3 regions of the Arthrobacter agilis genome follow, and region 2 is predicted to be linked to each of the others. Evidence: riboswitches for the same ligand, from Rfam matches in the RefSeq annotation. Region 2 holds a riboswitch; each other region holds the start of a gene.

Region 1 (2,254 bases), 3.6 Mb from region 2:
GATGTGGTCCGCGGTGATGATGAACTTCGCCAGCACGCCCGGGTGCCACATGCCGGGATGGACCGCGGCGATGACCTTCAGCTTCTCGGTCGCGGCGAGCAGTGCGAGGGAGAACGACGTCGCCTCGTGCTGCTTGTCCGCGCCGTAGGAGGCTGCGTAGCGGGTCTGCGACAGGGCGTACTCGAACCCGGCGTCCTCGGCGATCCGGGCGAGCTTCCTGTTGTAGTCGAAGTCCCAGCCCGTCCGCTGCTCGATGGTCGAGACCACGAGGCCACCGCTCACGTTGGGCACCCAGTAGGCGAATTTCAGGGGGGTCGACAGGTCGGCGACGCTCATGGATCCTCCATCGGTCTGGCAGTAGCACCCTTCTGTCGCCGCAGGGGATGCGGAGGCCAGGGTTGCTGCGGCGTCAGTGAGCCAGATCTCTCGGCCGCTCGGGATGGTCAGATCGAGTGTGACACCGAGGCGCCGGGGAACCAAACAATGTGTCCCCGTGTGAGGGCGTCCCTCGACCGCCGCGTTCTACGTCCCGAAGACGAACCACGAGGCACAGCGCCAGATCGCGCAGCTACGGTCCGCGGGAGACCGTGCGACGGCCGATCGCCTCAGCGCCATGGTCTCCACGCTGCAGGCCGTCTGGATCCCTCCGCCGGGGGATGGTTCCCCGAGCAGGCCCTCGGCCTGATCCGGAACGCCGGCGCACCCGTCCGGCGCTGATGCGGCAGGGGTGTGTGCGGGCCCACGGAACCGCGCACACCCTGCCCGCCTAGGCTGGGGGCATGGAGAGCTGGAAGTCCGCGCAGCGTGCCCACGAGCGGAGGCTCTGGAGCACGCTGGTCTGCGTCGGACTGGCGCTGGTCCTCGCCCTGGCCAGCAGCCTCCTGGCGGCCGTGATCAGCGCGGACCCGGCGGTGGGCCCCTGGTTCTACCTCCAGCAATCGGTGCTGCTCGTCCTCAGCGTCGCAGGCACGGCGCTCGCGTTCCGCCGGCGGCGCTCGGCCCGCACGGGAGGGGCAGGGTAACCGGCGTTATGCGAATGTGACAAACCGTCCGAGCAGTGGCTATGTTCTTCTGGTGCCTCAGCCTATGTGGGGCGCTCCTGGACGGAATGCCGAGCCCTGCCGTCGTCCCGGATACGATCACCTCACGGCGGGGACGGGGGAACCACAGGTCCAGTGGACGCGCAGCAAGAGCTGACGCCGTCCTTGGGGTTAAGCCGCACCACATCGCTCACCAGTTGATGCACGCGGCCGGGTGACTCCCATCCGAACCCGACAGCTCACCCCGCAGGCATGGGAGAGGTATAAAACCATGTCACGAAACATCTCTTCGGCGCGCCACCGTGCCGTTATCGACGGCAATCTCGCGCTGCAGGGACTGTCCCGCGCCGCGAAGGCCCACGCCACCACGATCGGCCGCCCCGTCGCCATCGTCGCCGTCACGTCGGGCCTCGCGCTGAGCGTCGTCGGCACCGCCAACGCCGGTACCTACACCAGAGCAGGGCACGACGACCGCACCCGCAGCTGTGGCAGCTCCTGCCGCTCCGGCCGCAGCTCCTGCCGCTCCGGCGGCAGCTGCAACCGGCACGACCCACACCGTCGTCCCGGGTGACACCCTCGGTGCCATCTCGGCCTCGTACGGTGCGGACCTGACCGCGGTCCTCGCGGCCAACGGGCTGTCCCTGGCCTCGATCATCTTCCCGGGCGATTCCATCGCGATCCCCGCGGGTGGAGCGGTCCAGGCGCAGACGGTCTCCGTTCCCGTCGCCGTCGCTCCTGCCGCTCCCGTCGAGCAGGCAGCGGTCGTCGCACCGGCTCCTGTCGTGCAGCCGGCAGCAGCCGTCGCCCCGGCCCCGGCCGTGTCGGCAGCTCCTGACTCGGGCGTCTACCTGGCCTCGGCCGCCGTCACCCCGGCGGCCGCCCGCGGCGTCGGCGGAACCCTCCTGGCATCGGCGCAGGCGCAGCTTGCCGCCGGAGCCGTCCAGGACTGCACGGTGCTCGTGGAGAACGCGCTGCGTGCCGCCGGCATCGCCGTGGGCGATCTCGGCCCGTCGCAGTTCTTCCAGTACGGCTCGACCGTGGCGACCCCCGCCCCCGGCGACATCGTCATCACCGGCGGCCACGTGGCCATCTACGCCGGCGGTGGCCAGGTCATCAGCAGCGGGATGAACGGTTCGAACCTCACCATGCAGCACCCCCTCTCGGATCTCGCGGGAGCATCCTTCGTCCGGGTCTGATACCTGAACGAACCACAC
Region 2 (2,254 bases):
ATGACGGATGAAGGCATGGGGGAGATACTCCGGGGTGTGTTTCTAGCGGACGCGGACGAAGCTGGCGCCGGGCAGGTCGGACAGGGAGTGGAGGCCGGTGTTCATACCGTTCAGCCCACCGCTGATGACCTGACCGTTGCCGACGTAGATGGCCACGTGGCCACCGGTGATCACGAGGTCACCGGGAGCAGGGCTGCCGACGACGTCGCCGAACTGGAAGAACTGGCCGGGAGCGAGGTCACCGACGGACTTGCCGACCGAGCGCAGTGCCTTCTCGACCATGGCCGTGCAGTCCTGGGCCACGCCGAGCTGGCTGTAGGCCGAGCCGACCAGACCGGCAGCAACGCCGGAGGACGGGGCGGCGGGAGCGGGCTGCGGAGCCACGGGGGCCGGTGCGACGGCGGCGGGCGCTGCAGCCGGCACAACGGCGGCCGGCGCTGCGACTGCAGGCACCGCAACCGGAGCGGGAGCGGGCTGGGCGGCGACGGGGGCCGGCGCCTCGACCACGGGGGCCGGCGTCTCGGCGGCGGGTGCCGGTGCCTCCACGACGGGAGCAGGTGCCTCCACGACGGGCTCGGGGGCTGCGGTGACCTCGACGGCGACGCGGTCGAAGGAGACCGTGGCGGTGGCGGGGACGGTGACCTCTGCCGAGACGACCCGGCTCACGGTCAGCGCTGCGGAGGACTGGACCTCGCGCTCGGCGGGGGTGGCGCCGTGGGCCGGCAGGCCGGCGGTCAGCACGAGCCCGGTGGCGGCGACGATGACGGCTGCCTGGCGGCCGACCGATCCGGCATTGGAGGTGACTGCTGTCGACAGGTTGGTCAGCGCGCTGACGTTCCGGGCCGCACGATGGCGGCCCAGTGAAGAGCTATTGGACACGTTGGATTGCCTCTCCCAACGCCTGCGAGGTGAGCTGTCGGATTCGGATGGGAGTCACCCGGCCACTGCGTGAAGCAGCGACTTAACCCCAAGGATTTCGGTTACGAAACCCAGAAATTGGTTCCCCCGCCTCTGCCATGCGATGGTGCGGACGGACCTCGAGCAATGGCAGAGCTAGGCGATTTGCAAGAGGGTGCCGGATCTAGAGCGAATTTGGCACGAGATGAAAGCTACCGCAGAAAGGCCCGTTTGTCACGTTACGGTCACGGAATGGTGTGTTCTTGGTGACGACGGCTTTCCGGAGGGTCATGCGGGGGCCTCCGTGGGGGCGTCGCGGGGCCGTTGCGAATGTGCTTCCGGGTATCCGTCCAAGCGGCGTGACGGGCGCCGCCCAGCGCCGTCGGGACCCGCCTGCCTGCCCGTCGAAGGTCCCCGTGCGGGCGCCGTTGCCGGACTCGGGACCCGAGCGCTGCGCGCCGTCAGGGAGCGCCTGGCGAGACTGCCGTCAGGCTGCGACGGAGACGAACACGTGCGAGGCCACCTCGGGCGGCAGTTCGAGCGCACCCTCGACGCCGGGCACCCGGACGGAGACGTAGTCACCCACGGATTCCAGGTTGAGCTGCGCGCCCGGGCGTAGGCCGCCCTCGTCGAGTTGGGTGAGGAGTTCCGGGTCGACCTGGATCGGTTCGGCGAGGCGCACCAGCGTGACCGGATTCCCGGGCGAGTAGGTGCCCATGGCCGAGAGCAGGGTGACCACGCCGTCGGTGAAGAGTTCGGACTCCACCCCACCGATGGCCTCGAGGCCGGGGATGGGGTTGCCGTACGGCGATTCGGAGGGCTTGCCGAGGAGCTCGTAGAGCCGCCGCTCCACGCGTTCGCTCATCACGTGCTCCCAGCGGCATGCTTCGTCGTGGACGTACGCCCAGTCGAGGCCGATGACGTCGCTGAGCAGACGTTCCGCGAGACGGTGCTTCCGCATGACACCGGTGGCCCTGTGGCGGCCGAGTTCGGTGAGTTCGAGGTGCCGATCCCCGGAGACGACGACGAGGCCGTCGCGTTCCATGCGGCCGATGGTCTGGGAGACGGTGGGTCCGGAGTGGCGGAGGCGCTCGGCGATCCGGGCGCGGAGCGCGACGATGTTCTCTTCCTCGAGTTCAAGGATGGTCCGCAGGTACATCTCGGTGGTGTCGATGAGGTCCGTCATGCGGTTCAGCTCCTTGGTGCGGTGCGGGTGCGCGGCTGGGGTGCCTCACGCCGGTGAGGCAAGCCAAAGCCAGCACGGACTGCTCCGCCCCACGCTCCCCAAGGTTAACCCATGGCGCAACTGGCCCGGCAATCGGGCGGGCGGGTACAGGGCGGCCCCGGGAGTCTCGGG
Region 3 (2,254 bases), 1.8 Mb from region 2:
AGGGGTTCAGAGCGCTGATCATCTGGCCGTTGCCGAGGTAGATCCCGACGTGGCTGCCGCCGTTCTGGCTCACCAGGTCACCCGGCTGCGGGTTGCTGGTGGGCGTCATGGCAGCGAACTGGGCCCAGGTGGTGCGGGGCAGGCTGATGCCCTGCTGCGCGTAGACCCACTGCACGAAGCCGGAGCAGTCCCAGGCACCGAAGGAGGTGCCGCCGTACACGTAGCTCGAGCCCTTGCCCTGCATCGCCGTTCCGGCGATACCGGCGAGCGATCCGGAGGACACCGGCGCGATCGAGGCTGCGGACTGCGTGCTGAGGCCCGTGGAGTTGCCCGCGGAGGTGAACGTGGACGTGACCGCGGGGCTGCTCGCGGGCACGGCCTGCGGGGCGTACTGCTGGGGAGCGGCGGAACCGCTCAGCGAGATGGCCTGGCCGGGGTAGATGACCGAGCTGTACCCGAGGCCGTTGGCCGCGAACACGGTCTCCAGGCTCACGCCGTGGGAGGACGCGATGCTGCCGAGGGTGTCGCCGGCCTGGACGGTGTACGTGCCGGCCGCGGCCGTGCTGACCGCTGCCTGCTGCGGGGTGTCGATGGCGATCTCGCCGGCCGCGCTGGCCGGGAGTGCCGCGCCGAACAGGAGGCCGGAAGCGGCGACGACGACCGCGGCGGGCTTGCCGGCCACGGACGCACTCGCGCTGACGGCGCGGGAGGCGGTGACGAGGGGGTTGATGCGCGTCGGGACGGCCCGGTGGCGCGCGATATGGCTCTTGGACATGCTGTTGCCTTTCCCAATGCCTGCGAAGTTAGCTGTCGGGTTCGGATGGGACATCCGGACATGCACCTGCTGACCATCGCCCCCAAGCTGGTCAACGCGTGTCTTAACCCCTAGGACTCGTGATCGAGCCCGCTACTGGTTCCCCCGCCCCTGTCGAATGGTTTGTGCGAACGGTCCATCCTCATCGACAGGGTTCGGCAGAAAGAGGATGGGCGCCCCTCCGTGCTGGAGCGAGCGCGGGATCAACGGTACGTGAGGGGCCGTGGATTGTCACGTTTGGATCACGAGGGGAATCTCACACGGGCGGTGCCGGGCGGGATCAGACCCGTGCGTTCCGCGGCCTGGGCTGGCAGTGCGGGCAGAGGTAGGAGGAGCGGTTCATGAAGGACTCCCGGCGCACCAGGGTCTCCCGGCCCTCGGACGCGCAGCGACGGCACGGCCGGCCGGCCCGGCCGTACGCCTGGAGGTCCCGCGCGAAGTAGCCGGACGCACCGTTGACGTTCACGTACAGCGCGTCGAAGCTCGTGCCTCCCGCGGCCAGCGCCCGGGTCATGACGTCGGTGGCCGCCTCGAGGATGCGTGCAGTGTCCGGGCGTCGCAGGGTGTCGGTGGGGCGTGCGTAGTGGAACCTGGCCGCCCAGAGGGCCTCGTCGGCGTAGATGTTGCCGATGCCCGAGACGAGCCCCTGATCGAGGAGGGCGCGTTTGAGCCCGGTCCGGCGCTCCCGGATCCTCCGGTGGAAGGATTCGGGGCTGAAAGCGGGGTCGAGGAGGTCGCGCGCTATGTGGGCGGCCTGGTGCGGGACGAGCGGCAGGCTCTCCCGCCCCAGTCCTCCCGGGTGCCCGTCCGGCGTCGGCTCCAGGTCGGCGAGGAACATGCCTCCGAAGATGCGCTGGTCCACGAAGCGCAGCTCGGCCGGCAGCGGGACGCCCTCCTCGTCGAGGGCGGCGGAGAGGGTCAGGCGGACCTTGAGGTGTTTCTCCCGCGGTGCGTCGGGCTCCTCGATCAGGAGCTGGCCGCTCATCCCGAGGTGGGCCATCAGCGCCACTCGGGCAGGGCCGCCGTCGGGGTCGTCCAGCACCATCCAGAGGAACTTCCCGCGCCGCACCACGTCGGTGACGCGTGAACCGGTCACGTTCCCGATGAAGTCCTCGACGCCGTCGACGTGCCGCCGGAGGGACCGGGCGTCGAGGACCTCCACGGCCTCGATGGTGCGTCCGGCCACCCAGCGGGCGAGGCCGCGGCGCACGACCTCCACTTCGGGCAGTTCGGGCACTCAGGACCCGCCGGCGGCGTCGTGGGCGGGGTCTCCCGTTCCGGGGAAGGAACCGGCGCCCTCGGTGAGCAGCGCCCAGGAAGCGGCCGCGGCCGCCTGCTCGGCCTCCTTCTTCGAGGGTCCGTGTCCGGAGCCGTACTCGATCCCGCCGATCACCAGGCGCGCGGTGAAGGTACGTGCGTGATCGGGGCCCGTGCCGTCGA

The links. Region 2 has a riboswitch for cyclic di-AMP ahead of QFZ50_RS00290 (NlpC/P60 family protein). Riboswitches for the same ligand answer to the same signal wherever they lie in the genome.
Region 1: linked by a shared signal. The riboswitch ahead of QFZ50_RS17350 (hypothetical protein) and the one ahead of QFZ50_RS00290 (NlpC/P60 family protein) in region 2 are both predicted to bind cyclic di-AMP.
Region 3: linked by a shared signal. The riboswitch ahead of QFZ50_RS08470 (C40 family peptidase) and the one ahead of QFZ50_RS00290 (NlpC/P60 family protein) in region 2 are both predicted to bind cyclic di-AMP.

The regions. Positions count from the first base shown of each region.
Region 1 is NZ_JAUSXO010000001.1:3,669,985-3,672,238, forward strand. It holds gene sfnG (dimethylsulfone monooxygenase SfnG) at 1-336, opposite strand, end outside; SAM riboswitch class I at 341-446, opposite strand; gene QFZ50_RS17345 (hypothetical protein) at 780-1,022, shown strand; cyclic di-AMP (ydaO/yuaA leader) riboswitch at 1,100-1,308, shown strand; gene QFZ50_RS17350 (hypothetical protein) at 1,312-1,611, shown strand; gene QFZ50_RS17355 (LysM peptidoglycan-binding domain-containing protein) at 1,526-2,236, shown strand.
Region 2 is NZ_JAUSXO010000001.1:58,128-60,381, reverse strand. It holds gene QFZ50_RS00295 (NlpC/P60 family protein) at 1-17, opposite strand, end outside; gene QFZ50_RS00290 (NlpC/P60 family protein) at 43-879, opposite strand; cyclic di-AMP (ydaO/yuaA leader) riboswitch at 885-1,070, opposite strand; gene QFZ50_RS00285 (metal-dependent transcriptional regulator) at 1,385-2,083, opposite strand.
Region 3 is NZ_JAUSXO010000001.1:1,836,800-1,839,053, forward strand. It holds gene QFZ50_RS08470 (C40 family peptidase) at 1-775, opposite strand, end outside; cyclic di-AMP (ydaO/yuaA leader) riboswitch at 778-954, opposite strand; gene mutM (bifunctional DNA-formamidopyrimidine glycosylase/DNA-(apurinic or apyrimidinic site) lyase) at 1,095-2,051, opposite strand; gene rnc (ribonuclease III) at 2,052-2,254, opposite strand, start outside.